Regions from separate parts of the Streptomyces luteoverticillatus genome, predicted to be linked through region 2. Evidence: riboswitches for the same ligand, from Rfam matches in the RefSeq annotation. Region 2 holds a riboswitch; each other region holds the start of a gene.
What was found. A riboswitch is a leader RNA that binds a small molecule or an ion and turns the genes downstream of it on or off. The one in region 2 is predicted to bind cyclic di-AMP.
Positions count from the first base shown of each region.

Region 1: linked by a shared signal. The riboswitch ahead of EKH77_RS24400 (M23 family metallopeptidase) and the one ahead of EKH77_RS14915 (M23 family metallopeptidase) in region 2 are both predicted to bind cyclic di-AMP.
Region 3: linked by a shared signal. The riboswitch ahead of EKH77_RS03510 (C40 family peptidase) and the one ahead of EKH77_RS14915 (M23 family metallopeptidase) in region 2 are both predicted to bind cyclic di-AMP.
Region 4: linked by a shared signal. The riboswitch ahead of EKH77_RS12655 (transglycosylase family protein) and the one ahead of EKH77_RS14915 (M23 family metallopeptidase) in region 2 are both predicted to bind cyclic di-AMP.

Region 1 covers NZ_CP034587.1:5,454,737-5,462,312, reverse strand. Annotated here, with positions in the region: gene EKH77_RS24410 (HPr family phosphocarrier protein) at 41-322, shown strand; gene EKH77_RS24405 (GntR family transcriptional regulator) at 582-1,298, opposite strand; gene EKH77_RS24400 (M23 family metallopeptidase) at 1,493-2,296, opposite strand; cyclic di-AMP (ydaO/yuaA leader) riboswitch at 2,310-2,464, opposite strand; gene EKH77_RS24395 (M16 family metallopeptidase) at 2,690-4,057, opposite strand; gene EKH77_RS24390 (M16 family metallopeptidase) at 4,099-5,448, opposite strand; gene EKH77_RS24385 (DNA gyrase/topoisomerase IV subunit A) at 5,673-7,576, shown strand, end outside.
Region 2 covers NZ_CP034587.1:3,404,963-3,412,538, forward strand. Annotated here, with positions in the region: gene EKH77_RS14890 (methyltransferase) at 1-59, opposite strand, end outside; gene EKH77_RS14895 (hypothetical protein) at 148-450, shown strand; gene EKH77_RS14900 (disulfide bond formation protein DsbA) at 529-1,134, opposite strand; gene EKH77_RS14905 (aldo/keto reductase) at 1,213-2,166, opposite strand; gene EKH77_RS14910 (MFS transporter) at 2,196-3,671, opposite strand; gene EKH77_RS14915 (M23 family metallopeptidase) at 3,801-4,979, opposite strand; cyclic di-AMP (ydaO/yuaA leader) riboswitch at 4,990-5,159, opposite strand; gene EKH77_RS14920 (PP2C family protein-serine/threonine phosphatase) at 5,299-6,513, opposite strand; gene EKH77_RS14925 (DEAD/DEAH box helicase) at 6,724-7,576, opposite strand, start outside.
Region 3 covers NZ_CP034587.1:856,559-864,134, reverse strand. Annotated here, with positions in the region: gene EKH77_RS03525 (NAD-dependent epimerase/dehydratase family protein) at 1-269, shown strand, start outside; gene EKH77_RS03520 (spherulation-specific family 4 protein) at 266-973, shown strand; gene EKH77_RS03515 (endo alpha-1,4 polygalactosaminidase) at 1,033-1,989, shown strand; cyclic di-AMP (ydaO/yuaA leader) riboswitch at 2,236-2,388, shown strand; gene EKH77_RS03510 (C40 family peptidase) at 2,393-2,866, shown strand; gene EKH77_RS03505 (carboxylesterase/lipase family protein) at 2,958-4,514, shown strand; gene EKH77_RS03500 (hypothetical protein) at 4,570-5,025, opposite strand; gene EKH77_RS03495 (YchJ family protein) at 5,176-5,598, opposite strand; gene EKH77_RS03490 (hypothetical protein) at 5,836-6,366, shown strand; gene EKH77_RS03485 (PD40 domain-containing protein) at 6,430-7,455, shown strand.
Region 4 covers NZ_CP034587.1:2,921,677-2,929,252, forward strand. Annotated here, with positions in the region: gene EKH77_RS12645 (FtsB family cell division protein) at 1-464, opposite strand, end outside; gene eno (phosphopyruvate hydratase) at 594-1,874, opposite strand; gene EKH77_RS12655 (transglycosylase family protein) at 2,137-2,889, opposite strand; cyclic di-AMP (ydaO/yuaA leader) riboswitch at 2,894-3,078, opposite strand; gene EKH77_RS12660 (transglycosylase family protein) at 3,338-4,354, opposite strand; gene EKH77_RS12665 (cytochrome P450 family protein) at 4,538-5,809, opposite strand; gene EKH77_RS33005 (DUF6479 family protein) at 5,883-6,314, opposite strand; gene EKH77_RS12675 (nucleoside triphosphate pyrophosphohydrolase) at 6,390-7,427, opposite strand; gene EKH77_RS12680 (SurA N-terminal domain-containing protein) at 7,522-7,576, opposite strand, start outside.

The DNA.
Region 1 (7,576 bases), 2.0 Mb from region 2:
AATGGTCTAGACAACCAATATCGACTTGAAGGGCAACACCATGGTTGAGCGCCGCGTAAACGTCGGCTGGGCCGAGGGCCTGCACGCCCGGCCCGCGTCGATCTTCGTCCGTGCGGCGACCGCCGCCGGCGTCCCCATGACGATCGCCAAGGCGGACGGCAACCCCGTCAACGCCGCCTCCATGCTCGCCGTGCTGGGCCTGGGCGCCCAGGGTGGCGAGGAGATCGTCCTCGCCAGTGAGGCGGAGGGTGCCGAGGCCGCGCTCGACCGTCTGGCCAAGCTCGTCGCCGAGGGGCTCGAGGAGCTCCCGGAGACCGTCTGATCCTCCGGCCCGCCCTCATCGGGCGGACCGCGCGGCGGGGCCGCGGCAGCCGACGACAGGCCGCCGCGGCCCCGTCGTCGCATCCGTCACCGGCATACCCATGAGCCGCCCACCCGCGAGCCGGGTGTCCACCACCCTGCCGTATTCACAGGTTTTTCACACGCCGTGCGCGCCGCTCTCCGCAGACGCGCACGGCGTGCCCCGGCCGGGGACCGCCACGAATTCCCGGCCCTATTCCTCCAGGAATAGCGGCCGCTCGTTAAGAACGGACGCCCGCCGTGTTTACGGGCTGTTTCGGCGGGTGGACGCGATCGCCCCCCGTCCGCCGCAGCAGGAATTCACCGGGCGAACGGCCTGCCCGTACGGCGGCGAGTTCCCGGGCGCGCTCCACGTCCCCGCGGGCCACCGCGTCCACCAACGCCCCGCACGCTTCCCAGGTCTCCAGCGGCCGGACCACGGGCCCCGGGGCGTACACCCAGGCGATCTTGCGGCGCAGCTGGGTCAGGAGCCCGGCGACGGAGGGGCTGCCGGACGCCTGGGCGAGGGTCTCGTCGAACCAGTCGCCGAGCTGGCGCAGTTCGCCGCAGCGGCCCGCCCGGGCCCGCTCCTGGCCGAGTCTGACCAGGCCCCGCAGCACCTTGAGGTGGGCGTCGGAGCGCCGCTGCGCGGCCTTGGCGGCGCCCAGCGGTTCCAGCAGGGCCCGGATGTCGAGGAGGTCGGCGGCCTCGCGCTCGGTGGGTTCGGCGACGCAGGCGCCGGCGTGCCGGCGGGTGGTCACGAAGCCCTCGGAGGCCAGGGTGCGCAGCGCCTCGCGCACGGGGACCCGTGAGACGCCGTAGCGGCGGGCGAGGATTTCCTCGATGAGCCGGCTGCCCGGCGGGAAAGCGCCGGAGACGATGTCGTCGCGGATGGCGGTGCACACCGCGTGCGTGGAAATACGACGGCTCTCGCGCGGCCCTTCGCCGTCGCCGCTCACGTACGGCCCCGCATGGGTCTACCTCCGCCTCATGCCTCAATCCCCGTGCAGCACGGCCGATTGACGTCCGTTCGGCGACTCTATGGCAATCCCGGGCGTTTTCCGATGGTGCCGCCGTTTCATGGATATTTTTTGGCCAACACGAAGGCCCCGGCCGGGGGCCGGGGCCTTTCGCGAGTCGTCGGGCGTCGTCGTTACAGGTTGACGCCGTGCGCGGCCATGTAGGCGATCGGGTCGATGTCCGAGCCGTAGGTGGGGGCCGTGCGGGCCTCGAAGTGCAGGTGCGGGCCGGTGACGTTGCCGGTGGCGCCGGAGAGGCCGATCTGCTGGCCCGGGGTGACCGACTGGCCGACGGAGACGTCGATGGAGGACAGGTGGCCGTACTGGGTGTACGTGCCGTCGGCCATCTGGATGACGACGTTGTTGCCGTAGGCGCCGCCCCAGCCGGCCTCGACGATGGTGCCCATGCCGACGGCGTGGACGGAGGTACCGGTCTCGGCGTGCATGTCGATACCGGTGTGGCTGCCGGAGGACCACAGGCCGCTGGAGGCCTTGTAGGAGGTGGAGACGTAGGAGCCGTCGATCGGGCTCACGAAGGTGCCGAGGCGCTTGCGCTCCTCGTCGCGGGCGGCCTTCTCCTTGGCGGCGCGCTCCTCCTCGGCCTTGCGCTTGGCCTCTTCGTAGCGCTGCTTGGCCTGGACGGCCTTCTGCTTGGCGCTCTCCTCGGCCTGGAGGCGGGCGGCGGCCTCGTCGGCGGCGCTGCGCTGGGACTCGGCCTGGGCGTCGACGTGCTCGGCCATGACGTCGCCCATGACGACGGCCTGGGTCAGGCCGGTGTCCTCGGGGCGCTGCGTGTCGTCGGAGGCGGCGAAGGCCGGGGCGGCGACACCGGCGACTACGCCGGCGGCCGTGAGAGTGGCTATGCCCGCCACGTTCGCGCTGACGCGCGCGGCTCGGCTCGGACGACGGTGCTTCCCGGTGGCACGGGTGAACGCCATGTCGCGGCTGTTTCCTTTCCTTCCCTCTCGCCTACCGGGTTAGCTGACGGGTTCGGAGCAGGAAGGTCTCCTACGGATCCCTCGTGAGAGGGGCCCGATTCACCCCAGGGACGTTTGGGTCCCCGGCTCCCCTCTGCTGGCGCTTCGGGGACTCGGCGATGGCTGCCCGGGGCCGCGGTCGCGGCTCCGATCGGCGGGCTGCCGGGCCTGACGCTAATCGGCGTCAGATTCGAACAGCAAACAGAAGTGGGTTTTTATGACGTACGCCACACGACCAACACCCAACCTCCGCCTGAAAGCGGACATAAGTGAGGCGCATGGGTCACAACGGACCCATGCGCCGAAGGGGCCCCGGCGCGGCGTGGCCTGCCGCGCCGGGGTGGTGAGTCGCCGTCAGGCGGGGATGACCGTCACCGGGCCGATGCCCAGGGCCTTGACGGGCTCGGCGATCTCGGCGGCGTCGCCGACGAGGACGGTGACGAGGCGGTCGGCCGGGAAGGCGCTCACGACGGCCGCCGTGGCCTCCACCGTGCCGGTGTCCGCGAGGCGTTCGTACAGCCGCGCCTGGAAGTCGTCCGGCAGGTACTGCTCGACCTGGTCGGCGAAGGTCGCGGCGACGGCCGCGGCCGTCTCGTACTTCAGCGGCGCGACCCCGACCAGGTTCTGCACGGCGACGTCGCGCTCGGCGTCCGTCAGGCCCTCCGCGGCGAGGGTGCGCAGCACGGTCCACAGGTCCGCCAGGGCGGGGCCGGTGTTGGGGGTGTCCACGGAGCCGCTGATGGCGAGCATGGCCGTGCCCGTCCCGTCGGGGGCGGAGAGCAGCACCTGGCCGAAGGAGCGCACGCCGTAGGTGTAGCCCTTCTCCTCGCGCAGGACGCGGTCCAGGCGGGAGGTGAGGGTGCCGCCGAGGCAGTAGGTGCCGAGGATCTGGGCGGGCCAGGTGCTCGCGTGCCGGTCGGGGCCGGTGCGGCCGATGAGCAACTGCGTCTGGACGGCGCCGGGCCGGTCCACGATCACGACGCGGCCGGTGTCGTCGGCGGTGACGGCCGGGACGGGCAGCGGCTCGGCGGTGGTGCCGGTCCAGGCGCCGAGGGACTCCGCCAGGGTCCGGTCGAGGTCGATGCCGGTGAAGTCGCCGACGATCGCCACGGTGGTGGTGGCGGGGCGGACATGGGCCTCGTAGAAGGCCCGGACTGCCGCGGCGTCGATGCGCTCGACGGTCGCCTGCGCGCCCTGGCGGGGGCGGGACATCCGGGAGCCGGCCGGGAAGAGCTCGGCGGCCAGCGCCATGGCCGCCCGGCGGGCGGGGTTGGCCAGCTCGTGCGGGATCTCGTCCAGGCGGTTGTCGACCAGGCGCTCGATCTCGCCGTCCGGGAAGGCCGGGGCGCGCAGGGCGTCGGCGAGCAGGCCCATGGCCTTGCCCAGCCGGGAGGCCGGGACCTCCAGGGAGAGCCGGACGCCGGGGTGGTCGGCGTGGGCGTCGAGGGTGGCGCCGCAGCGCTCCAGCTCGGCGGTGAACTCCTCGGCGCTGAGCTTGTCGGTGCCCTCGGAGAAGGCGCGCGCCATGATCGTGGCGACGCCGTCCAGGCCCTCGGGCTCGGCGGCCAGCGGCGCGTTCAGGACGACGTCGACGGCGACGACCTGCTGGCCGGCGCGGTGGCAGCGCAGCACGGTCAGCCCGTTGGGGAGCAGGCCGCGCTCGGGGGCGGGGAAGGCCCAGGGGGAGGCGGTGCCGGGGCGGGGCTGCGGGTGGAACTCCATCGAGGCCTCTGCGGTCTGGGTGCTCGCGGCTGCGGCGTCGCTCACCGGTCCGCCTCCTCTTCCTCGTTCTCGCCGGCGGCGTCGGTGCCGGACTGGGGCGTGGGCTCGTACACCAGCACGGCGCGGTTGTCGGGGTGCAGCCGGGCCTTGGCGACCTCCTGCACCTCCAGGGGGGTGATGTCCAGGACGCGCTGAACCGCGGTCAGGGCGAGCTGGGGGTCGCCGAAGAGCACGGCGAAGCGGCACAGCTCGTCAGCGCGGCCGCTGACGGTGGCCAGCCGGTCCAGCCACTCGCGCTCCAGCTGGGCCTGGGCGCGCTCCATCTCCTCGGGCGTCGGGCCCTCGGCCGCGAAGCGGGCGAGCTCGTCGTCCACGGCGGTCTCGATCGCGGGGACCTCCACGCCGCCGGACGCCTTGACGTCCAGCCAGCCGAGCGAGGGCGCGCCGGCCAGGCGCAGCAGGCCGAAGCCGGCCGCGACGGCGGTGCGGTCGTGCCGCACGAGGCGGTTGTGGAGGCGGGAGGACTCGCCGCCGCCGAGGATGGTCAGCGCCAGGTCGGCGGCGTCGGCCTCGCGCGTGCCGTCGTGGGGCAGGCGGTAGGCGGCCATCAGCGCGCGGGAGGGGACCTCCTCGCGGAGGACCTCGCGCAGCTGCTCGCCGATGGTGTCGGGCAGCCGGCCGTCGCGCGGGGGCTGCTTCCCGTCGTGCGCCGGGATGGAGCCGAAGTACTTCTCGATCCAGGCGAGCGTCTGCTCGGGGTCGATGTCGCCGACGACCGAGAGGACGGCGTTGCCCGGCGCGTAGTACGTGCGGAAGAAGGCGCGCGCGTCCTCCAGGGAGGCGGCGTCCAGGTCGGCCATGGAGCCGATGGGCGTGTGGTGGTACGGGTGGCCGTCGGGGTAGGCCATGGCCGTCAGCTTCTCGAAGGCCGTGCCGTAGGGCACGTTGTCGTAGCGCTGGCGGCGCTCGTTCTTGACGACGTCGCGCTGGTTCTCCATCGACTCGTCGTCGAGGGCGGTGAGCAGCGAGCCCATCCGGTCGGCCTCGAGCCACAGGGCCAGCTCCACCTGGTGGGCCGGCATGGTCTCGAAGTAGTTGGTGCGCTCGAAGCTCGTGGTGCCGTTGAGCGATCCGCCGGCGCCCTGCACCAGCTCGAAGTGGCCGTTTCCCTTGACCTGGGCCGAGCCCTGGAACATCAGGTGCTCGAAGAGGTGGGCGAGGCCGGTACGGCCCTTGACCTCGTGGCGCGAGCCGACGTCGTACCAGAGGCAGACCGCGGCGACCGGGGTCAGGTGGTCCTCGGAGAGGATCACCCGCAGGCCGTTGGCCAGGCGGTGCTCGGTCGCTGTCAGGCCGCCGGAGCCGGCCTGTTGCGTGGCCGTGTGACCCATGGGCATGTACGTCCCTTCGATCTCTTGAGATCCCGCGGTGCCTCGCGACGACTCGCGTGATGAACAGTCCTGTCACTGTATGCAAGCGCGCTGACATCTGGCGAAGTTCCCGAACCGCCGGGGATGCCCCGGACGGGTCGCGGTCGGCGTTGTCGGTGGCTCGGTCCACAATGGTCCGCGTCAGGACCCCGCATCGGCAATCGATCGAAGGAGCAGCAGCCGCGATGGCCCGCCGCAGCACGAAGACCCCGCCGCCGGAAGAGTTCGAGGAGCGCATCCTCGACATCGACGTCGTCGACGAGATGCAGGGCTCCTTCCTCGAGTACGCCTATTCCGTCATCTACTCCCGCGCCCTGCCCGACGCCCGGGACGGCCTCAAGCCGGTCCAGCGCCGCATCCTCTTCCAGATGAACGAGATGGGCCTGCGGCCCGAGCGGGGGCATGTGAAGTGCGCCCGCGTCGTCGGCGAGGTGATGGGCAAGCTCCACCCGCACGGCGACGCCTCGATCTACGACGCCCTCGTGCGCATGGCGCAGCCGTTCTCGATGCGGCTGCCCCTGGTGGACGGCCACGGCAACTTCGGCTCGCTGGGCAACGACGACCCGCCCGCGGCCATGCGTTACACCGAGGCCCGGATGGCGTCGCCGTCGTCGTTGATGACCGAGTCGATCGACGAGGACACCGTCGATTTCGCGCCGAACTACGACGGCAGCGAGCGGGAGCCGGTGGCCCTTCCCGCCGCCTATCCGAACCTGTTGGTCAACGGTTCGTCCGGCATCGCGGTCGGCATGGCGACGAACATGCCGCCGCACAACCTGGGTGAGGTCATCGCCGCCGCCCGGCACCTGATCCGGCACCCGGGCGCCGACCTCGACACCCTGATGAAGTTCGTCCCGGGCCCGGACCTGCCCACGGGCGGCCGCATCGTGGGCCTGAGCGGCATCCGTGACGCCTACGAGACCGGCCGCGGCACGTTCAGGATCCGCGCGACGGTCTCCGTGGAGAACGTCTCGCCCCGCCGCAAGGGCCTGGTCGTCACCGAGCTGCCCTTCGCGGTGGGCCCGGAGAAGGTCGTCTCCAAGATCAAGGACCTGGTCGGCTCGAAGAAGCTCCAGGGCATCGCCGACGTCAAGGACCTCACCGACCGGGCCCACGGCCTGCGCCTGGTCATCGAGATCAAGAACGGCTTCAACCCCGAGGCCGTCCTGGAGCAGCTCTACAAGCTGACGCCGATGGAGGAGTCCTTCGGCATCAACAATGTGGCGCTCGTGGACGGGCAGCCGCTGACGCTGGGCCTGAAGGAGCTGCTGGAGGTCTACGTCGACCACCGCTTCGAGGTGGTCCGCCGGCGCAGCGAGTTCCGGCGCGGCAAGCGGAGCGACCGGCTGCATCTGGTCGAGGGCCTGCTGGTGGCGCTCGTCGACATCGACGAGGTCATCCGAATCATTCGATCGAGCGATAACGCGGCGGGCGCCAAGGCATCACTCGTGGAGCGCTTCTCGCTCTCCGAGGTGCAGACCCAGTACATCCTCGACACCCCGCTGCGCCGCCTGACCAAGTTCGACCGGATCGAGCTGGAGTCGGAGCGCGACAGGCTCACCGAGGAGATCGCCGAGCTGACCCGGATCCTGGAGTCGGACGCGGAGCTCCGCAAGCTCGTCTCGGCGGAACTGGCGGACGTGGCGAAGAAGTTCGGCACCGACCGGCGCACGGTGCTGCTGGAGTCGGCGGGCCAGCCGGCCTCGGCGGTGCCGCTGAAGGTCGCGGACGACCCGTGCCGGGTGCTGCTGTCCTCCACGGGCCTCCTGGCCCGCACGGCCACGGGCGAGCCGGCGGACGCCTCGGCCGACGCCAAGCGCGTGAAGCACGACGTGATCGTCTCGGCCGTCCCGGCGACGGCCCTGGGCGAGGTGGGCGCGGTGACCTCGGCAGGGCGGCTGCTGCGGCTGCGGGTGATCGACCTGCCGCAGCTGCCGGAGACGGCGGCCCCGCCGAACCTGGCGGGCGGCGCCCCGGTGTCCGAGTTCCTGACGCTGGCGGACGGCGAGCGGCTGGTCTGCCTGACCACGCTCGACGAGTCCTCCCCCGGCCTGGCCATCGGCACCGAGCAGGGCGTGGTCAAGCGCGT
Region 2 (7,576 bases):
AGGAAGCCCAGGGCCTCGTCGATGATTCGAGCCGCGTCCTTACGAGCGTCTTTGGTCACTCGGTGATTCATGCCCAGGGCGGCGGACGAATCCTCTTCCCCCAGCGTTAGCTTTAGGACGAGATCCCTTGATACGGAGGTTGTTGCTGTGGCAGTTCCTACGTCCCTGGTCGCCGCCGGTGGTCTCATCGGCGGTTACGGCATCGCACGGTGGACCAAGCAGCGGCCCCTCGGCGGAGTGGCCCTCGCCGCCGCCGGTGCTCTCGCCGCCAAGCAGTGGAAGGACACCGTCGGCGCGCCTGCCGCCGCCGGGCTCAGCGGGCTCTACGTCGCCGCCTTCGCCGGGTCGCACCCGCTCGCCAAGAAGGTCGGGGCCTGGCCTTCCGTGTTCGGTGTCGCCGGAGCCGTTGCCCTTGCCTCCTGGGCCGTGGAGCGGGGTCGCAGCCGCTGAGCGCCCGGTTGTAAGCGTGCCCCGCCACTGCTGGCCGGTGGGGGCTGGGCGCGCAGTTCCCCGCGCCCCTTCGCGCGCTCAGCTGAAGTCCAGCTCGCCCGTCCTCGTGCGCTTCAGTTCGAAGAACTTCGGGTAGCCGGCCAGCAGGCGGATGCCGTCGAAGATCCGTACCGCGTCCTCGCCCCGCGGGATCGCCGTCAGCACCGGGCCGAAGAAGGCCACGCCGTCGACGTGGAGAGTAGGAGTGCCCACCTCCTCGCCCACCGGGTCCATGCCCTCGTGGTGGCTCTTGCGCAGCGCCTCGTCGTACTTCGTCGTGTACGCCGCGTCCGCCAGCTCCTCCGGGAGGCCGACCTCGGCGAGGGCCTCGCGGATCAGCTCGTCGGTGGCCTCCCGGTCGGCGTTGTGGATGCGGGTGCCCAGCGCTGTGTAGAGGTCCCGGAGCACGTGCTCGCCGTGCTCCTGGGCCGCCGCCGTGCAGACCCGGACCGGGCCCCAGCCGGTGTCCAGGAGGCGGCGGTAGCGCTCGGGGAGGTCCTCGCGGCCCTCGTTGAGCACCGACAGGCTCATGACGCGGAAGCGCAGGTCGAGATCGCGGTGCTGGTCGACCTCCGTGATCCAGCGGGACGTGATCCAGGCGAAGGGGCAGATCGGGTCGAAGTAGAAGTCCACCTTGTTTGTCATGACCACGAGCCTATGCGGCCGTTGTCCCATCGGACTGGTCCATTCGGGGCCCGTGGTCATGGGCCAATCACCCCGCGATCAAGCGGCCGACGCCTCCGTCAGCCTCGCCAGCTCCGCGTCCGTGAGCTTCAGGTCCGCCACCGCCAGCAGCGCCGGCAGTTGCTCGACCGTACGGGCGCTGGCCAGCGGCGTCGCCACCGTCGGCTGGGCCGCGAGCCAGGCCAGGGCCACGGTCGCGAGCTCGGCGTCGTGGGCGGCGGCCACCTCGTCGAGGGCGGCCAGCACGCGCGCGCCCCGCTCCGTCTCCAGGTAGTGCGCCGCGCCGCCCGCACGCGCGCTGTCCACCGTCGTCCCCGGACGGTACTTGCCGGTCAGGAAGCCCGAGGCCAGCGCGAAGTACGGGACGGCGGCCAGGCCGTGCTCGGCGGCCACGGAGGCGAGTTCGCCCTCGTAGGTGTCGCGCGAGACCAGGTTGTAGTGGGGCTGGATCGCCACGTACTTGGCCACCCCGGCGGCGTCGGAGAATTCCAGGGACGCGCGCAGGCGCTCCGGCGAGATGTTGGAGGCCGCGATCTCGCGGACCTTGCCCTCCTTCACCAGGCCGTCCAGCGTCGTGATGATGTCCTCGACGGCGACCGACTCGTCGTCCACGTGGGTGTAGTAGAGGTCGATGTAGTCCGTGCGGAGGCGGCGCAGCGACGCCTCGACGTCGGCCTTGATCGTCGCGGGGGCGAGGCCGCGGTGCTCGGGCACGCCATTGCCCACCTTGGTAGCGACGACGATCGCGTCACGGTTGCCGCGCTCCGCGAGCCAGTTCCCGATGACGGTCTCGGACTCGCCGCCCTGGTTGCCGGGCACCCAGGCGGAGTAGACGTCCGCCGTGTCGATGAAGTTGCCGCCCGCCTCGGCGTAGGCGTCGAGGACGGCGAAGGACTGCTTCTCGTCGGCCGTCCAGCCGAAGACGTTGCCGCCCAGGTTCAGGGGATGGACGGAGAGACTGCCGATATTCCTGCGATGCGTGTTGTCAGCCATGCGATGGTTCAACTCCCCTGCCGGGCCCGTTATTCCGCGGGCGCCGGTGCCGGCAGGGGATCGGGAGGGGGGTGGACGGAAAGAGGTGCCGCGATGTCCTCCAGCGAGCGGCCCTCCGCCCGCACCGCCAGGAACGCGGCCACCACTCCGCCCACGCACATCAGCGCCGCGCCGAGGCAGAAGGCCACGACCGTGTCGGCGACGACGCCGCTCTGGGTGAGGGCCGAGAAGAGGAGCGGGCCGCTGATGCCGCCCGCCGCCGTGCCCACCGCGTAGAAGAAGGCGATGGCCATGGCCCGGGTCTCCATCGGGAAGATCTCGGAGACGGTGAGGTACGCGCTGCTGGCACCCGCCGAGGCGAAGAAGAGGACCACCGCCCAGCAGGCGGTGAGCGTGATGGCGTTCAGATGCCCGGCGCCGAACAGCCAGGCGGTGCCGAACAGCAGGACCCCGGCCAGGAGGTACGTCGACGAGATCATGATGCGTCGGCCCAGGGTGTCGAAGAGCTTCCCGAGGAAGAGCGGGCCGAGGAAGTTGCCCACCGCTATGACCGCGAAGAAATAGCCGGTGCGGGAGGTGGAGACGCCGAAGAAACGCGTGAGGATGGCGCCGAAACCGAAGGTGATCGCGTTGTAGAGGAACGCCTGGCCGATGAAGAGGGCGAGCCCCAGAATGGCCCGGCGCCGGTAGTCGGAGAAGACCGTGCGGGCGATGTCGCGGAATCCGAAGCTCTCGCGCTGACGGATGGCGAAACGCCCTTTGGCCGGCGGGAGGGCGACGCCCTTCTCGGCGATGACGCGCTTCTCGATCGACGTGACGAGCCGTTCGGCCTCCTCCGCCCTGCCGTGGATGAACAGCCAGCGCGGACTCTCGGGCACATGGCGGCGGACGAGCAGGATGACCAGCCCCAGGACGACGCCCAGCCCGAAGGTCAGCCGCCAGCCGACGGCCTTGGCGAAGATGCTGGTGTCGAGCATCAGGATCGACAGCAACGAACCCGCGATGGCGCCGAGCCAGAAGCTGCCGTTGATGATGAGGTCGACACGGCCGCGATAGACGGCCGGGATCAGCTCGTCGATGGCCGAGTTGATCGCCGCGTACTCACCGCCGATGCCGAAACCCGTCACGAAGCGGAAGGTGAAGAACCACCAGGACGAATACGAGAACGCGGTCAGGGCCGTCGCGGCCAGATAGACCGCGAGCGTGACCATGAAGAGCCTTTTACGGCCGAAGAGATCGGTCAGCCGGCCGAAGAAGAGCGCACCGGAACAGGCTCCCGCCACATACAGCGCGGCCGCCACTCCCGTCACTCCGCCGGATGTGATCGGCAGACCGCTGCCCTGCTCGGAGAGCCGGCCGGCGATATTGCCGACGACCGTGACCTCCAGGCCGTCCAGGACCCAGACCGTGCCGAGGCCGATCACCACGGTCCAATGCCACCGGGACCAGGGCAGCCGGTCCAGGCGGGCGGGCACGGACGTGGTGATCGTCGCGGTGGTCGTCACGTCATCTGATTTCCCGATCGCTCACAGAACATTCCCGGGATATCCGATATCGAGTGGTTCGGGGGGCGCTATGACCTGATTGCCCTGCCCGGCTTGCCGACCGGGCGGCCGATGGCTCCGATGCGCCCGCTACGGCTCCAGGCCCCTGCCGCGCAGCCACGACAGCGGGTCCACCGGCGCGCCGCCGCCCGGCCGTACCTCGAGGTGGAGGTGCGGGCCGGTGACATTGCCGGTCGCGCCGACCCGGCCGATGACCGTGCCCGTGCCGACCTTGCCGGACGTGACCACCATCGACGACAGGTGGCAGTACCAGACCTCGGTACCGTCGTCGAGCGTCAGCACGACGCGGTAGCCGTACGCGCCCGCCCACCCCGCCTGGGTGACGGTGCCCCCGCCGACAGCCTTCACCGGGGTGCCCGTGGGGGCGGCGAAGTCCTCGCCGGTGTGGTTCGCGGACCACATGTTTCCCGCCTGGCCGAAGCCGGCGGTGAGGGTGTAGGAGGCCACGGGGAGGGTGAAGGTCCCGCCGGCCGCGCGGTGGGCGGAACGTTCCGCGGCACCCGACGAGCCACCCGACGAGCCGCTCGCGTGCCGCTCCGGGGTGCCGGCCGAACCGTCCGTCGCCGCGCCCCCGCCCGCCGCCTCCCGTGCCTCCCGTGCCTCCCGCTGCGCTGCCTCGTACGTCGCCGCCTTCGCGTCCGCCGCCTCGCGCTCGGCCGCCTCGCGCTCCGCCGCGGCCTTCTCCGCCGCCGCCTTGCGGTGCTGCTCCGCGGCGGCCTGTGCCACGCGTGCCTGTGCCTCGGCCTCGGCGGCGTTCTGCTGGTTCTCGGCCTGCTGGAGGATGCGGGCCCGCAGCACCTCGCCGGCGTCGGCGGTGTCCCGCACGGTGCGTACCGTCTCGACGGGGGCCTGCTGGGCCTCGGCGGCCCGCCGGGCGCCCTGCTCGTGGCCGTCGGCCATGAGCGAGCCGACGACCGGAATGCTCTGGGTCAGGTCCGGCATGGATATGGGAGCCTGCGGGCGGTCCTGGGCGCTGGCCATGCCGCCCGCGCCGACCGCCGCGATCATTCCGGCGCCGAGGACCGCTCCGCTCCGGGCCATCGTGCCGCCGCGCGGCTTGACGACGCGGTGTCTGCCGCGCACGGGCGCCGCCGGGTGGTCCTCGCCGGGTGCCCACTCGCCTGCGGCCTGCGCGGTGAAGTCCTGGTGAGCCGGTTCCGGTTCGTAAGGGGGGATGTAGGCGGGAACGAACGGAGGGTCGTACGAACTGCCGTCGGACTCGGAGCTGTCGGACCTGTTGGACGCCACTGGGGCGACTCCTTTCCTTCCTGGTCGCCTACCGGGTTTGCGTGGGGGTCCCTCCCAGGCCGTTCAGGCTCTGGGGGAGGGTTCGGAGGAGGAAGGTCTCCTACGGGCCGGCGTACGGGCCCGATTCACCCCAAATGATGGTTCCCCGGTTCCACCCACGGGATTCGGCGAAGGCGCACGGCACCGCCCTTGCGGCGGTGGCAACGACCGCGCTGCGTTATCGAACGTTAATAGACAGGGCGGCTGGAATCCAAGCCGAAAGGGTGAAGCGGGCAGGCGCGTTGGGGCACTTTATAAGGCGCTTACTTCTGAGCGTTCGTCAGTCGTTATGGACCTGAGGAGATCGCAGGCGCACGGTACGGCCGGTGACCTGGGGACGTTTGTGGGTGATGGGCGCGGTACGGAGCCGGCCGTCGATCCGCCGGATGGCGAGCAGGGCCATGTCGTCGTCCGTGCGCCCGCCCGCGTGCCGGGCCACGTCCGCCGTGAGGGAGTCCAGCAGGGCGTCGGGGCTGCGGAACTGCTTGCCGCGCAGCCGCGGCCGGGGGTCGTAGAACGTCCCGGTCGCGTCCCTGGCCTCGGTGACCCCGTCGGTGAACAGCAGCAGCGTCGACCCCACCGGGAACTCCCACTGCTCCACCCGGTCCGGCCATACGCCCAGATCCCCCATCCCCAGCGGCAGGGCGGGCGCCCGGGGGTGGGTGTCGCCGACGGTGCCGTCGGAATGGAGCAGCAGCGGGGGCGGATGGCCGCGGTTGACGATGCGCAGGGCGCCCGCGCCCGGGGGGACCTCGGCCAGGACGGCGGTGGTGAACCCCTCGGCCTGATCGACGTTCGCGCGCCGTGCGCCCTCCCGCTGCAGCGCGCGCTCCAGCCGCGCCGCCAGCCCCTCCAGCGTGCGCTCCTGCTCCGCCGCCTCCCGGAACGCGCCGATCAGGATCGCGACGGCCTCCACCGCGCCCAGCCCCTTGCCCCGGACGTCGCCGACGATGACGCGGACGCCGTACGGGGTGTCCTGCACCGCGTAGAGATCACCGCCGATCCTCGCGTCGGCCTGCGCGGCGACATAGCGCGCGGCCACCCGGAGCCCGCCGATCCGGGCCGGGGGCGTGGGCAGCACGGCCCGCTGGGCTGCCTCCGCGACGCTCCGCACCGACGCCAGCCGGCGATTGCCGCGGCATACGACGCGGTTGATGCCGACGGCGAGCGCGCCGACGGTCACGACGGTGACGACCTCGGTCACCGACTCGCCCACCTCCGGCGCCTGCCGGGCGAGGGAGAGGGTGACGATCGCCGCCAGGGCCGCCACCGCCGCCAGCAGGGTGGCGGACAGGGAGAGGAGCGAGGCGGCGACGAGGGGCGCGGAGACGAAGAAGGGGGCGGAGGAGTACTTGGGGGGCGTGAGGACGTCGAAGACGATGCCGCCGATGATCACGGCGGCGGGGAGGCAGCGGGCCAGGACGACAGGCGCCCACCCGGGGAACGGCTCGCAGAGCGGATCCGGTCCGGGCGGCGGCCCGTCTCGCTTCCCCACCGTGTGTTCTCCTGACCGGCCGACGTCCCTTGCTCCGTACCACCCTCACGTCCGGCGCGCGGGCGGGCGAACGGGGGTGAGCCGTTCGGGGACGTGAAGGGGGCGTGGGGAGACGTTCGGGACGTCGGCGTCAGGACTTCAAGGCTTCAGGACCTCAAGGCTTCAGGGCCTCAGGGCCTCAGAACCTCAGGGCCTCAGAACCTCAACGCGTCAGGACGCGGCGGGACGGCGGCCACCGCCACCGCCGCCGCTCCGGCGCCGGCCGCCACCGGCGGCGTTGCCCGGGCGGGTGCCGCCCGAACGGCGCGAGCCGTCACCGCCGTTGCCGCCGAAACCGCGGAACGGACGGCCGCCGCCGTTGCCGGCACCCATGCCCGAACCGGCGCCGTTGCCGGCACCCGAGCCGGAACGGGAGCGGGAGCGGGAACCGCGCGAGCGCGACGGCTTGGTGCCCTGGCCGGCCTGCGGCTGGGCCGGGGCCGGCGCCGCGATGACGACCGGGACGCCGCTGGGCTCGCGGGCACCGGTGATCCGCGCGAGCTCGGGGTCGCTCGGGTAGGTCTTGATGACGTTCGGAGTGATCTGCGCCGTGGTCATCATGCGGCTCATCTCGCGCCGCTGCTCGGGCAGGACGAACGTGACGACCGTGCCGGACTCGCCCGCACGGGCGGTGCGGCCACCGCGGTGGAGGTAGTCCTTGTGGTCGACCGGCGGGTCGATGTTGACGACGAGGTCGAGCCCGTCGATGTGGATGCCGCGCGCGGCGACGTTCGTCGCGATCAGGGCGGTGACCTGGTCGGTCCGGAACTGGTCCAGCACCCGGTTGCGCTGCGGCTGGCTCTTGCCGCCGTGCAGCGCGGCGGCCCGGACGCCCTCGGACAGCAGCTTCTTCACCAGCCGGTCGGCGCCGCGCTTGGTGTCCACGAACATGATCACGCGACCCTCGCGGGCCGCGACCCGCGCGACGGCGTCCTTCTTGTCCTGGTCGGTGACGTGGAACAGGTGGTGCTCCATGGTCACCACGGCGCCCACCGAGGCGTCGACGGAGTGGGTCACCGGGTCG
Region 3 (7,576 bases), 2.5 Mb from region 2:
CCGCCGTCCTCAACATCGGCAGCGGCACCGCCCGCCCGGTCCGCGACGTGGCCGAAGGGCTGCTGCGCGCGGCCGGGTTCACCGGCCCGGTCGGCGACCGCGTCGCCGAGGACGGCGACGGCTCGCCGCGCTCGGCCGCCGTCCCCTGGCAGCAGGCCGACATCACCGCCGCCGGCCGCACCCTGGACTGGGTGCCCCGGCACTCCTTCACCGAATCGCTCACCGACCTGTGGGCCGCCACCGCGCCCGCCACGGAGCCCGTGCCATGACCACCACCGCGCCCGCCGCCCACCGGGACGACGGGCGGCTGCTCGTCCCGCTCTACGTCCACCCCGCCACCCACCCCGAGGAGTGGGCGGCGCTGCTCGACGCCGCCCCCCGGCTCTACGGGGTCGTCCTCAACGTCGCCGACGGCCCCGGCGCCCGCCCCGACCCCGCCTTCCACACGGCGGCCGGACGGCTGCGCGCCGCCGGCGTCCGGCTGCTGGGCTACGTCGACACCGGCTACGGCCACCGCCGCACCGGCGCCGTGGTCGCCGACATCCGCCGCCACCGCCGGTGGTACGACGTGGACGGCGTCTTCCTCGACCAGGTCCCGGCGCAGGACACCGCGCTGCCCCGCTACCGCCGCGTGGTGCTGGCCGCCCGGGTGCTGGGCGCGCGTACGGCCGTCCTCAACCCCGGCACCCACCCCGAGCCCGGGTACGCCTCGCTCGCCGACCTCCTGGTCACCTTCGAGGGCACGTGGGAGGACTACCGGCGCGCCCGGGTCCCGGAGTGGACGACCGGCCATCCACCGGAGCGGTTCTGTCACCTCGTGCACGGCGTGCCCGAGGAGCGCACGGCGGGCGTGGCGCGGCTCGCCGCCCGGCGCGGCGCCGCCGTGCACTGCGCGGTGCCGGGCACGGGGGCCAACCCCTGGCGCTCGGTGCCCCGGGCGGCCGCCGGGCTCGCGGCGGGGGGCGCGATATGAACGCGCGGAGTGGGATGGGTTCTTGGCGCGGCAGGAGCGCTCGGCGCGGCGCGGGCGCTGTGCGTGGCACGAGCGCTTGGCGCGTCCGGGCGGGGCTGTGCGCCGCGCTGCTGCTGGTCCTGGCGGGCTGCTCCTCGTCGCCCGCCGACGACGACGGGCCGGACGGGGACGACGGCGGCGCCACGGCGGCCCCCCGCGCCTCGGGTGCCCCGCGTTCCCCTCAGGCCTCGGGCAAGCCGGAGGCCTCCGGCACTCCTGACGCCTCCGCCTCGCCGGGAAGTTCGGCCACGGGGTCGGCGCCGGGGTCGGCCGGGGCCCGTTGGCAGCCGAAGCCGGGTACCAACTGGCAGTGGCAGCTGGACGGAAAGGCCGACACCTCGGTGGACGCCCCCGTCTACGACATCGACGGCTTCGAGAATTCGGCCGAAACCGTGGCCCAATTGCATTCCCGCGGCCGGAAGGTGATCTGTTACATCAATGCCGGCGCCTGGGAGGACTTCCGGCCCGACCAGGGAAAATTCCCCAAGACCCTGCTCGGCAACAAGAACAAGGGGTGGAAGGGCGAGAAATGGTTCGACATCCGCCGCCTCGACACCCTGCGACCGCTCATGGCGGCCCGGATGGACATGTGCCGGCAGAAGGGGTTCGACGCCGTCGAACCGGATCTGACCGAGGGATTCCGCAATACCACCGGCTTTCCGCTGACGGCCGATCACCAGCTCGCCTTCAACCGGATGCTGGCGGATCTCGCTCATGAGCGGGGCATGGCCATCGGGCTGAAGAACGACCTGGACCAGATCCCGCAGCTGGTGAACGTCTTCGACTTCGCGGTGAACGAGCAGTGCGCGCAGTACGACGAGTGCGAGAAGCTCAGCCCCTTTGTGAAGCAGGACAAAGCGGTCTTTCATGTCGAATACGAACTGCAGCCGGGGGAGTTCTGTGCCACGGCGCGGCGGCTCGGGCTGAGCTCGATGCAGAAGAAGCTGGAGCTGGACGCCTGGCGCCGGCCCTGCTGAGCGGCGCTCCCGGAATTACTCGTTCCATGCTGCAAGTACCCGCGGTCACAGGGGTTTAGGGCCAGTTCGGCGGGGGCGCGCGGCGTGCGGTTCCGGGTCTGCTCCCGAAGTGAAGAAGTTCACAGATGACCGCCCGGGTGCCGGATTTTAATGATTCATGGTGCAGGATCTCTCACCGAACACAAGATCCCGTCACCCTGGCGGGCCACCCGGGCGGACGCCGAGTCCTGCCGCCGCCCCGGGTGCGGCATCGAATTGATGAATCGGCAGGAGCGGGAGACCCAAGCGGTACGGATCACGAAGTCGGTGGTCCTTGGGGTGAAGCCGGGAAATCCGGCCGGGCAACTTCGCAGCCCGAACCCGACAGGTCATCTTTCGTAGGCGGATGTCGAAGGGCTTCGGCATGTCTGCTATGCCTCGCATTCCCGCGCTCATATCCCGCGCCGGCACCGCCTCGGCCGTCACCGCCGCCACGCTGGCGGCATCGGTGCTCGTCCCCGGCCTCGCCTCCCAGGCGTCCGCGGCCACCCCCGGCGAGCAGGCCCTGAGGGTCGCCGCCGCCAAGGCGGGCTCCCCCTACCAGTACGGCGCCGCCGGCCCGAACCGGTTCGACTGCTCGGGCCTGACCCAGTACTCGTTCAAGAAGGTCGGCAAGAGCCTGCCGCGCGTGGCCGCCGACCAGTACAACCGCACCCGGCACATCTCCGGCGGCTCCCGCCAGGTCGGCGACCTGGTGTTCTTCCACTCGGGCAGCAACGTCTACCACGTGGGGATCTACGCGGGTAGCAACAAGATCTGGCACGCCCCCAAGCCCGGCACCACGGTCCGCCTGGAGAAGATCTGGACCGGCAGCGTCTGGTACGGACGCGTCAACTAGGCTCCTTGATCGGGCGGTCCGGAATCCCGGGCCGTCCGACATCCGCGTTCGCGCACGGGGGTGCCGCTTCCGGGCGTGGGAGGGAGCGACGATGAGCGATGTCACCGGCGTCACGGGCGTAACCGGCCCCACCGGCTCCACCGGCCTCAGTCGTCCGGAGGTCCGTACGGACCGGGGCACCGTACGGGGCCGCACCGAGGACGGCCTCGCCGTCTTCCGGGGGATCCCCTACGCCCAGCCGCCCGTGGGCGAGCTGCGCTTCATGGCTCCCCGCCCGGCCCACGCCTGGGACGGCGTGCGGGACGCGGCGGAGTTCGGCCCGCCGCCCCCGCAGTCCGGCCCGATCCCCGCGACCGGCACGGCCACCGGCGACGACTGGCTCACCCTCAACGTCTGGTCGCCGGACCCCGGCGGCTCCGGACTGCCCGTGCTGGTGTGGATCCTGGGCGGCGGCTACGTCTCCGGCCACGCGGGCGACCCGCTCTATGACGCCGGGCTCCTGGCCCGGCAGGGCGGCCTCGTCGTGGTCACCGTCAACTACCGGGTGGGCGCCGAGGCGTCCGCCCAGCTCGAGGGCGCCCCCGCCAACCGGGGCCTGCTCGACCTGATCGCGGCCCTGGAGTGGGTCCAGGGGAACATCGCCGGCTTCGGCGGCGATCCCGCGCGCGTCACCGTCGCCGGCCAGTCCTCCGGCGCCGGCTCGATCGCCACCCTGCTGGCCGTCCCCCGCGCCGCCGGCCTCTTCCGCCGTGCGACAGCCCAGTCCGTCCCCGGCCTCTACACCACCCCGGCCCTCGCCTCCGCCCTCGCCGCCGAGCTCGCCGGGAGCCTGGGCACCACCCCCACGGTGGCCGGACTCGCCACGATCGACCCGTGGCGGCTGGCCGAGGCGATCACCCCGATGATGTACGGCCTGCCCGCCCAGGCCGACCGCTGGGGACCGCTGGCCCGGACCGGCTCCCCGTTCTCCGTCGTGGTGGACGGCGACCTCGTGCCGGAGACGCCCTGGACGGCCCTGCCGGACGGCCGGGCGAGCGGCGTCGACCTGCTGACCGGTCACACCCGGGACGAGTTCCGGCCGTTCCTCGTGATGAGCGGCGGCCGCGACAAGGTCACCGACGAGGACACCACGGCGGCGCTGAACGCCTTCGCCCCCGGCCCCGACGGCCCCCGCGCCTACCGCGCCGCCTACCCGGACGCCACCCCCGTGGAACTCTTCGAGACCGTCCACAGCGACGTCCTGTTCCGCATGCCCTCGCTCCACCTCGCCGAGGCCCACACCGCCGGCGGCGGCACGGCGCACCTGTACGAGCTGCGCCGCCCCGCGCCCGTCCTGGGCGGCGCGCTCGGCGCGGCCCACGGGCTCGACGTGTCACTGCTGTTCGGCACCTACGACGCCCCGCAGGCCCGGCTGCTGCTCGGCGAGGGGCCCGTCCCCGAGGACCTCCTGGCCGTCGGGGAGGAGATCCGCCGCTCGTGGACGGCCTTCGCCACCCACGGCGACCCGGGCTGGCCCGCCCACCAGGCCGCCGACGGCCGCCTCACCCGCCTCCTCGACACGGAGCCGAGCACGGCCCCGTACCCGGAGGAGCCGTCCCGAAAGGTCTGGGAGGGGCGAACGGTCCGTCCCTACGACCTGCCGGCCTGACCGCCGGCGGGGCAACGACGGCCCGGGGGCGCCGCGAGCGCACCCGGGCGCCGGGTCAGCAGCCCGCCATCTTGCCGTAGGCGATCCAGACCTCGCCCTTGTTGTTGAGGCTGACGTTCCCGGACTTGTGCAGCCCGGTGTACTTCCCGCGGTACTTCCGCAACTCTCCGACGGGCGACTCCAGCGTCATGTAGGGGGAGTCGGGCTTCCAGTCCCCGGAGAACTTCGCGTAGACATCGTGCGTCCCGTCGGTACCGCTCGCCCAGCAGGCGCGGGAGCCGGAGTAGAGCACGAGGTTGCCGTCGTACTGCATCTCCAGGCGGTAGCCGCCGTTCTGGAGACAGTGGCCGGGGATGAGCCTGTCGGTGAACGATGTGCCGTCGCCGCGGCACCCCTGCGCATGGTGCGCGGCATGCGAGGGGGCGGCCGTGGCCTGCCCTGCCGTCGTGGCCAGGGCGACCGCCAGCAGATTCGCCGCGACGATCGCGCAGGCACGGAAGGCTGTCCTCATACTTGTTCCGCCTGTTCTTGTGAGCGTTTCACAGGTCCGGTACTCCGGACGCAGACAGTACTGGCACGCTCACGCCAAGTGGCCGGTGTATCCCTCAGACTCACCCCGGCGTGTGTACACGCTCGCCGAGGCCGGACGAGGGGACGCGCCTTACTCCACCGCGTCCAGGTACACCCAGTGGCCGTCCTCCCGTACGAAGCGGCTGAGTTCGTGCTGGGAGCCGGTCTCGCCGTGGGTCTCGTAGTGGGCGCGGAACTCGACCGTGCCGTCGTTGTGGAAGGTGCTGCCGCCGGTCGTGGCCAGGATGTCGAGGCCGGTCCAGCGGATGCCGGGGTCGAGGTCGAGGTCGGCCGGGCGCGTGGTGGAGTGCCAGGTGCGCAGCAGGTAGTGGGGGTCGAGGACGACGAAGGCGCTGTAGCGCGAGCGCATCAGGCGTTCGGGGGTGGGGGCGGTGGCGCGGCCGGCGTGGAAGGCGCCGCAGCAGTCGCCGTACGTCGCGTCGAGCCCGCAGGGGCACGGGGAGCCGGCGGTGACGACGGGCGGCTTCGGGGAACGTGAGCTTCTTCTGGACACCCCCCGATTCTGCCTGCCCGGAGGAGCGCCCCCGGCCACGGGGGCGAACCCTTTCGGCGGCAGGGCCGGATGGCGTCGCCCTCGCTGTTCTTTCGGGTGAATTCCCAGCTCATCGGGGTGTGCGGGCCCGGCGCCCGGTGCCGGTCACCGGGTGCGACCGGTTGCGCGCCCATCCGGCGCGGCGGACGGTGGTCGGGTCCCGACAGGTGTTCGGGCTTTCGGAAGGGAGTCATCCGTATGCGCGGCACCAAGCTCACCGCCATAGCCACGACCCTCGTCTGCGGTTCGGTCGCCGGCTCGGTCGTCCTGGGCGTCACCGGACCCGCGCTCGCCGCCGGCCGCGCGGCGCGGCCCGCCGCCGCGGCGACCGAGCCGGCGGACTCCATCGGCAGCCTGGGCGAGACCCTCCACCTCGGCTCCCGGATCACCAAGGAGGCCGACTCCTGGAACCCCGACGTGGAGCACCTGCGGGATCTGAGAACGCGGCTGCGGGAATCAGCCGAGCGGCTGCTCGCCGACGTCCGGGCGGTCAAGGCCAAGACCCCGGCCCGCCCCGGCGCCGACGGCCTGGCGGTCGACCCGCTCTCGGACGTCAAAACACAGTTGGACACCCTGGTCAAGGACGTGAACGACCTGCTGGCGGCCGTCGACGCCAAGGACGTCGGCAAGGTCACGGCCCTCAACGGCAAGGTGACCGCGGACCTCCGGGCCCTCCTCACCTCCGTGCCCAAGCTCCTGGCGAACCCCGCGCCCCTCCCGGGACCGTAGCCACCTCCGCTCCTCCCGGCACACCCCTGTTCGACGGCGCCCGGCTCCGCTACGGTCGGCCCGGTGCGCAGACGTCTGTTCGTCGCAGCGATCCTGACCGCCTCCCTGACGACCGCCTGCGGCGGCGAGGGCTCGGAGGAGCCGGACCCGGATCCCTCCCGCTCCCGGCGCGCCGACCAGGCCGAACCGCTCTTCCACTGCGGCCGCCGGGCCAGCGCCCAGAACCCGGCGTTCTCCCCGGACGGACGCTCGCTCCTCTTCACCGTCTTCGAGGACGGCTACAACGAGGGCGCCGCCGCCCTGCGCGTCCTGCCCCTGGCCGTCGGCGACGGCGGCACGCCCGGGGCCACGCCCCGCACCCTGCTCGACGAGCGGGACAAGGCGGCCGTGAACCTGCCGGGTTCGAGCTGGAACCCGTCCGGCGAGGTGGCCTTCGCCTCCGACCGGGCCGGCGGCGGCCGGGACGAGGTCTGGGTGCTCAGACCCGGCGGACGGCCCACCCGGGTGACCGAGCACGAGGGCCCCTCCGGTTATCTGGAGCCCAGCTTCTCCCCGGACGGCGCGTGGATCGTCTTCCAGGAGAGCGTCGAGCGCGAGGGCTCCGGCGACGGCGCCGAGCTCGGCTCCCTGTGGAAGGTCCGGCGCGACGGCAGCCGCGCCACCAAGCTCGTGGACGGCCCCGCCACCCGGACCGACAACCGCCAGCCCAACTGGTCCCCCAGGGGCGACCGGCTGGTCTTCCAGCGGCGCGAGGAGGACGGCGACGACTGGGCGCTGTACGTCATGAACGCGGACGGCTCGGGCCGGCGCCGCCTCACCCGGGACGCGGGGGAGCACACCGACCCCAGCTGGTCGCCGGACGGGCGGTCGGTGGTGTTCTCCTCCACGGCGGGCGGCCTGGAACTGCCGCAGATCTTCGTCATCCCCGCCGACGGCTCCGGGGCCCCGGTCCGCGTGACCAGGAACCCCGACACCTACGACGGCGCCCCCAGCTGGTCCCCGGACGGCCGCTGGATAGCCTTCGAGTCCCACGAGGGCGGCGAGGACCGCCCGAGCTCCCTGTGGCGGATCCCGGCTCCCCGGACCTGAGAGCGGGACGGGACGCCGGAGTCGAACGGATTCTCGTAATCCGGGGTGGAGGGAAACACTCCGCAGTACCGTGCCCTTGCGGAACTCACGTCACAGGAGGGCGCGATGGGCTCTGGAGCGA
Region 4 (7,576 bases), 480 kb from region 2:
TCGGAGGCGTCCACGTCGTCGAAGAGGTTGCTGTACCAGGGGCGGTCGGCGGCGCCCTGGTCCTTGTGGCGCCCGCCGTCGGCGCTGCCGTCCACCACGGTGTAGCCGGTCTCGCCGGGGCGTACGAAGTGGAGGTGCTCGCGCGCCAGCTGTTCCACGTACGCCGGGTCCTCCAGCCGGGCCTTCTCCTCGTGCAGCCGCTTGACGTCCTCGCGCGCCTGCTCCGTCCGGTGCCGCTGGTCGGCGATGTCCGAGCGCTGGGTGACCCACTGGCGCATGGGGTAGGCGAGGGCGACGACGAGCGAGCAGACGACGAGCGCGAGGAGCGCCGCGCGGCCGGTGAGCCGGGAGCGGCGCTGCGGGCGGGCGCGGTAGACCCGGGCCCGGGCCGCGGTCGGCCCCTGGACCAGCGCCGTGCCCAGCGCCTTGAGCCTGGTCGCGGTGGAGAACCGGTCCGCGCCCACGTCGCCTCCCCTGGAGAGTCCGTTACGAACGTACGTCCCCGGACACGGTACGGGACCGCGGCCGGGGACGTACGGAGACTGGCGAGAAGGTCAGCCCTTGAGGCTCAGCCCTCGCTGTGCCTTTCGGGCTCAGCCCTTGAAGCGCGGGAAGGCGCTGCGGCCGGCGTACACCGCGGCGTCGTCGAGGATCTCCTCGATGCGCAGCAGCTGGTTGTACTTGGCGACGCGGTCCGAGCGGGCCGGGGCGCCGGTCTTGATCTGACCGCAGTTCACGGCGACGGCGAGGTCGGCGATGGTGACGTCCTCGGTCTCGCCGGAGCGGTGGGACATCATGCACTTGAAGCCGTTGCGCTGGGCCATCTCGACGGCGTCCAGGGTCTCGGTCAGCGAACCGATCTGGTTGACCTTGACGAGCAGGGCGTTGGCGGAGCCCTCCTCGATGCCGCGGGCCAGGCGCTCGGGGTTGGTGACGAACAGGTCGTCACCGACGATCTGGACCTTGTCGCCGAGCTTCTCGGTGATGGTGTTCCAGCCGGCCCAGTCGTCCTCGAACAGCGGGTCCTCGATGGAGACCAGCGGGTACGCGGCGACGAGCTCGGCGTAGTACTCGGTCATCTCGGCCGCGGTGCGGTCCTTGCCCTCGAAGGTGTAGACGCCGTCCTTGTAGAACTCGGAGGCGGCCACGTCGAGCGCGAGCGCGATGTCCTGGCCGGGGGTGTAGCCGGCCTCCTTGATGGCCTCGAGGATGAGGTCGAGGGCCTCGCGGTTGGAGCCCAGGTTCGGGGCGAAGCCGCCCTCGTCGCCGAGACCGGTGGACAGGCCCTTGGCCTTCAGCACCTTCTTGAGGGTGTGGTAGACCTCGGCGCCCCAGCGCAGGGCCTCGGAGAAGGACTCCGCGCCGATCGGCGCGATCATGAACTCCTGGATGTCCACGTTGGAGTCGGCGTGCGAGCCGCCGTTCAGGATGTTCATCATCGGAACGGGCAGCAGGTGCGCGTTCGGGCCGCCGAGGTAGCGGAAGAGCGGCAGGTCGGACGCCTCGGAGGCGGCGTGCGCGACGGCCAGGGAGACGCCGAGGATGGCGTTGGCGCCCAGGGAGCCCTTGTTCTCGGTGGCGTCCAGGTCGAACATGGCCTGGTCGATCAGGCGCTGCTCGGTGGCGTCGTAGCCGACGAGCTCCGGGCCGATCTGCTCGATGACGGCGAGGACGGCCTTCTCGACGCCCTTGCCGAGGTAGCGCTTGGGGTCGCCGTCACGAAGCTCGATGGCCTCGAAGGCGCCGGTGGAGGCGCCGGACGGTACGGCGGCACGGCCCGTGGAGCCGTCGTCGAGGCCGACCTCGACCTCGACCGTGGGGTTGCCTCGCGAGTCGAGGATCTCGCGAGCTACGACGACGTCGATGGACGGCACGAGGGTCTCCTTCGTGGGTGTCTGGAGTTCTGCACCACGAGCCTAACGGGCCCCGGAGCGTGCGCCCGCCCTTGCCCTGTCGCCCGGGCCGAAAATTGGCACAAACGCCGAGATCCCCGGACGAATCGTCGGTGTGTTCGCTCAACAGCGGACCGGCAGAACGAGCGGAGCCCCGCTCCGATGCGGCTCGGGGGGAAGTCGCATCGGGGCGGGGCGGTCGCTCGGCCGGCCGGGGTCGTCACCGGCCCCGGCCGGCCTTCGCTCAGCGCAGGTGGAGCTGCTGGCCCGGGAAGATCACGTCCGCGTCGGGCACGATCTTCTTGTTGAGCTCGTGCAGCTTCTGCCAGCCGCCCTGGACCTTCTGGGACACGGCGATGGTGGCGAGGGTGTCGCCCGCCTTCACCTGGTACTCGCCGTCGCCCTTCTGGACGGTCTGCGGGGCGGTGTGCTTCGGCGCCGGGGCCTCGTCGTCGGAGTCGTCCGACTGCTGGACGGGCTTGCTGCTGTGGTTGCCCTGCGGCGCGGCCTGGCGCTTGCTGCGGTCGGCGTGGGACTGGGCCTTGCCGTAGGCACCGGAGGCGGACTTCGTGGACTTCTTCGCGACGTAACCGCCGTCGGAGTCGTCCGTGTCGACGTTCGCCTTGGCGCCACCGCTGGTCAGGCCGCCGTAGCCGGCGCAGCCCCAGGCACCCGGGCCCTGCATGGCCAGCAGGCGCTCGGCGGTGGCGATCTGCTGGGACTTGGTGGCCAGGTCGGCGCGCGGGGCGTACTGCCCGCCGCCGGCGGCCTTCCAGGAGGAGTTCGAGAACTGCAGGCCACCGTAGTAGCCGTTGCCGGTGTTGATGTGCCAGTTACCGCTGGACTCGCATTCGGCGACCTTGTCCCACGTGGAGACGGAGGCGGCGTTGGCGGAGGTCGCGACCATCAGAGGGGCTGCGACAGCCGCGCCGGTGACGCCGGCGAGCGTGACGATGCGGACGGCCTTGGACGGACGACGGTGCTTGCCCTTGGACATGAGTCGGTTTCCTCACCGACGCCTACGAGGTGAGCTGTCGGGTTCGGGCTGTGAGTTCGCCCGGCCCGGTGCGCTTTCGCGTTCCCGGGCTTCACCCCAAGCCGTTCCGCTCCTTCGGCCATGTGGCCTTGGGACCGTTCCGGCGACCTACCTTGGTTCCCCCGCTCCTGCCTACGGCGCTTGCGCGACGACTCCCCCGGCCGCCGGCAGGATTCGGCGTGCGGCCGTGGTGCTCGCGGTGGCGAGCGGTGACGACGGTAATCACAGGCGGCCGACGGGTTCAAACCCCACTTTTCAGCCACCAGCGGCCAGAGTTACCCCCGGAAACCAGACGTTTCCGCAGGTGAGAGGCCATTCGAGCAAAACGGATTCGAGGCATCCGACGCTCCGTCAACGAGACCCATGTCTCACTTTCGACTGGAACGGACATTCGCCTCGAACCGGAGCGCTACTTACGGATGTCAAGCCTCTGACCAGGGCGGATAAGGTCCGGATCAGAACCGACCAGTTTCTCGTTCTTCTGATACAGCGTCTGCCAGCCTCCGGTGACCGAGTGTTGCTCGGCGATCTCTGACAGGTTGTCACCGGGCTGCACGGTGTAGTCGTTCGCGGCCGGCAGCTCCGCCCGGCTCTCGCCGCCCCGGGAGGGCCGCTGAGCATCGCCGGAAGGTGACGGGTCGGCACGGTGGCGGCCCGTTCCGGGAGTCGCCCCGGTGTCACCGGGAAGCGGTGAACCGGACGGCGAGGTTCCTGTTCCAGGAGTGTCCGAGGGCGTGTTCGCCGGGGTGTTCGAGGGGCTGCCGACCGGGGCGGTGGGGATGGCGGTCGGATCGGCCGACGCGCCGGGGCTCGTACCCGTCGTCGGCTGTCCCGTCGGCTGTCCCGACGGGTCCTTGCGGTGCTTGCCGCCGGCCGCGTCCGGGGACGGGCTCGTGGAAGCGGAGGGGGTACCGGAGGAGCCCGGCGTGGGCGAACCGGACGAAGTGGGCGCGGGCTTGGACGACCCGGAAGACGGCTCGGACGGCGCGGGCGACGTGCGCTCGGGAGCGGGCTGGTTGCCGCGCCCGGGCGTGCGGGGGCGGCTGGGCTCCGGCGCGGCGGAGGACGACCCGTCGCCCGGGTCCACCTCAGGCGCCTTGTCGTCGCCCTGAGCCGCCTCGCCGGCCAGGCCGGAACTCACCGCGCAGGTGCGCCAGGTGTCGGCGCCCTCCGCCTTGAGGATCCGCTCGGCCACGGCTATCTGCTGGGACCGGCTGGCCAGGTCGGGGCGCGGCGCGTACGCGATGCCGCCGTTCTGCTCCCACATCTGCTGGGTGAGCTGGAGACCGCCGTGGAAGCCGTTGCCGCTGTTGGCGCTCCACATCCCCCCGCTCTCACACTGGGCGACCTTGTCCCAGGTGCCCGCGTCCGCGGCGACGGCGGAGCCGGTCGCCAGCAGCGGCAGGGCCGCGCTGGAGGCCGTCACCCCCGCCGCGACCACGATGGCGGGTATCTGACGAGGACGGCGATGTCTACCGGATCCAGAGAGCATGGGCGGGCCTCTCGCGTAGGCGGCGTTCGATTGGTCGCAGACCATAGCGAGGGCTTCCGGGAGTCACAAGCCGGTGTAGCGGAGGTCACGTGCCGATAACCACCGTTTGACGTGGCGTCACAGGGCGTGGCTTTTGGGCGTGAACTCCACGGGCAAAGTGCGCAATCCACGCATGATCAGGCCACCGCGCCAGCGCAGGTCCTCGGGTTCGGCGGCGAGGGACAGATCGGGCAGCCGGCGCAGCAGCGTCGCGATCGCGGCCTGTCCTTCGAGGCGGGCGAGGGGCGCGCCGAGGCAGTAGTGGATGCCGTGTCCGTAGCCCAGGTGCTGGTTGTCGCGCCGGGACAGATCCAGGGTGTCGGGGTCGGCGAAACGCTCCGGATCCCGGTCGGCGGCGGCCAGAACGACCAGCACGGGATCGCCCTCGGCGATGCGCTGCCCGCCCAGGACCAGGTCCTGGGTGGCGAACCGCCAGGTGGCGAGCTCCACCGGGCCGTCGTAGCGCAGCAGCTCCTCGACGCCCGTGGCGAGGAGGCTCTCGTCGCCCTCGGCGAGGGCCCGCTGGAGCCGGGCGCGCTGCTCCGGGTGGCGCAGCAGCGCGTAGGTTCCGTTACCGATCAGGTTCACAGTTGTTTCAAAACCGGCGAACAAGAGGATGAAGGCCATCGCCGCGGCCTCGTTCTCGGTGAGGTGCTCGCCGTGGTCGCTCGCCCGGATGAGACCGGAGATGAGGTCCTCACCGAGGTCCTCGCGCTTGCGGTGGATGAGCTCCGCGAGGTACGTCCGCATCTTCTTCACCGAGCGGGCCACCCCGCCGCGCGGCCCGCCGCCGTGACGGATCATCATTCCCGCCCAGTCCCGGAAGTCGTCCTGGTCCTCGCGCGGGACGCCGAGCATGTCGCAGATGGCGTAGATGGGGAGGGGAAAGGCGAACTCGTGGATGAGATCGGCCTCCCCCTTCTCGACGCAGGGTTTATCGAGAATGGCGTCGATCAGCTGGTCGGTGAGTTCCTGGACGCGGGGGGCGAACTCGGCGACCCGGCGGGGGGTGAACGCCTTGGACACCAGCCGGCGCAGCCGGGTGTGGTCCGGCGGGTCGATGTTGAGCAGGTGCGTCATCAGATTGGCGCTGCGCTCGCCGGGGATGCCGACCTTGCCCTTGCCGTGGGCGGTCTCGGAGTGGTGCACGGGGTTCTTCGACAGCCGCTGGTCGGCGAGCGCCTGCCGGGCGTCGGCGTAGCGGGTGACCAGCCATGCCTCGACACCGCTGGGCAGCTCCGTGCGGTGCACGGGGGCGTGCTCGCGCAGCCAGGCGTACGCCGGGTAGGGGTCGGAGGCGAACTCCCAGGTGAAGAGGGGTGGGGCGGGGGGCGTGTGATTCTCGTGCACGCCCCGACGCTACCTACCCGGCGCCACCAGAGCGCCACCCAGGCGCCCAGCCGCCCAGCCGCCCGGGCGTCACCTAGTGGTGGCCACCGCCGCCGCTGCCGAAGGCGCCGCTGCTGCCGGGGTCCCATTTCTTCCGCTCCTCGGAGAGCTCCTCGGGATGGGCGGGCGGGTTCTTCATCTCATGCGGAAGGACCCGCTCCCCGTCGGCCTCCGGGTGGAGCTCGTCCGGCTCGTGGTGCTCCGTGACGTACCCGACCGCCTCCTCGTCGTGGGCGTGCCCGGGGCCGTGGTTCGGCGAGGTGGGCCCCCGTTCGTGCTCCTGCGGGGTCTGCCAGGCGCCCTGGCGGCGCTGCGGCTGGCTCGGCGGCGGGGGCTCCCGGTCGCGGACCCTCCGGCCGACGACGATGGCGCCGATCAGGATGGCGACGACGAAGAGCCCCACGATGAAGGGGGCGATCCCGCCGAGCTGAGGGGGAGCGGCGAAGTCCATGGGAACGGTGCGCATGGGACTCGGGTACCCGCCGGTCGCCCCCTCAAGACCGCCACTGGGCCGAACGAGTGAGCGAGCGCCCCGTCCGCGCTACTCCGGGGCCCCGCCCCGGGCCTCCTCGGCGGCCCGGATCGCGTCACGGTACGTCCGCGCGGCGGCCCGCAGGGCGGTCTCCGGCTCGACACCCGCCGCCTCCGCCCGCACGGCCAGGGCCAGCAGCTCGTAGCCGACGCCCTCCCCCTCCGGCAGGGCCACCGCCAGCCGCTCGTGGCGGGCCCGGGAGGCCAGCTTCGCGGCCAGCGCCAGGGCCGGCTGGCCCAGCGGCACGCCCTCGGTCACCGACTCCCGGCGCTTCTCGTCGGCCTTCGTCCGCATCCAGTGCGCCTTGACCTCCTCCGGCGTCTCGGCGGACTCCTCGCCGAATACGTGCGGGTGGCGGTGGATGAGCTTGTCGACGATCCCGGCGGCGACGTCGTCGACGGAGAACGGCTCGTCCGGGTCGTCCTGCGCGATCCGGGCGTGGAAGACGACCTGGAGCAGGACGTCGCCCAGCTCCTCCCGGAGCGCCTCCCGGTCACCGGTCTCGATGGCCTCCAGGAGCTCGTACATCTCCTCCAGCCCGTACTTCGCCAGGTCCTCGTGGGTGCGGATCCCCGTCCAGGGGCAGGACACCCGGATCCGGTCCATCACCTGCACCAGGTCGAGCAGCCGGGCGCCGGGCAGGTCGTACGAGCCGGGCAGCAGCTCCAGCGCGGGCATCGACTCCCGGCCGGAGCCGGCCAGCCGGGCCAGGCCGTCGGTGAGGGCCGACTCGCCCTCGGCGGAGGTGAGCACCACGACGGTGCGCCCGCCCGCCGCGCAGTAGTCGACGAGCTCCCGCGCCGCCGGCGCCGCGTGCTCGACCACGACGCCGGCCTCCCCCAGATACGGCAGCTGGGGGTGGCCGGCGTCGGCGCACAGCACCCGGTCGGCGGCGCGCAGCGTCTGCCACGCCGGCCAGGACAGCAGACCGGGGGCGACCCGGTGGCTGGTGGTCAGCAGGACGATACGGCCGAGGGGGTCGCCCCCGGGCGCGTCGGCGGGGACGTCGGAGGCGTTCGCGGAATCATTCGCACGGCGGTCGGTCACATGGCCGAGCCTAAGGGCTCCGCCGGGGGACCGATTCTTCGTCTGCGGGCCGGTCGTGGCCGGTCGCGCAGTTCCCCGCGCCCCTTACGGGCGCTCAGGCCGGCTGTTCGGGGGCGGCCTGAGCGGCGGGGCGCAGCCAGGGCTCCTGG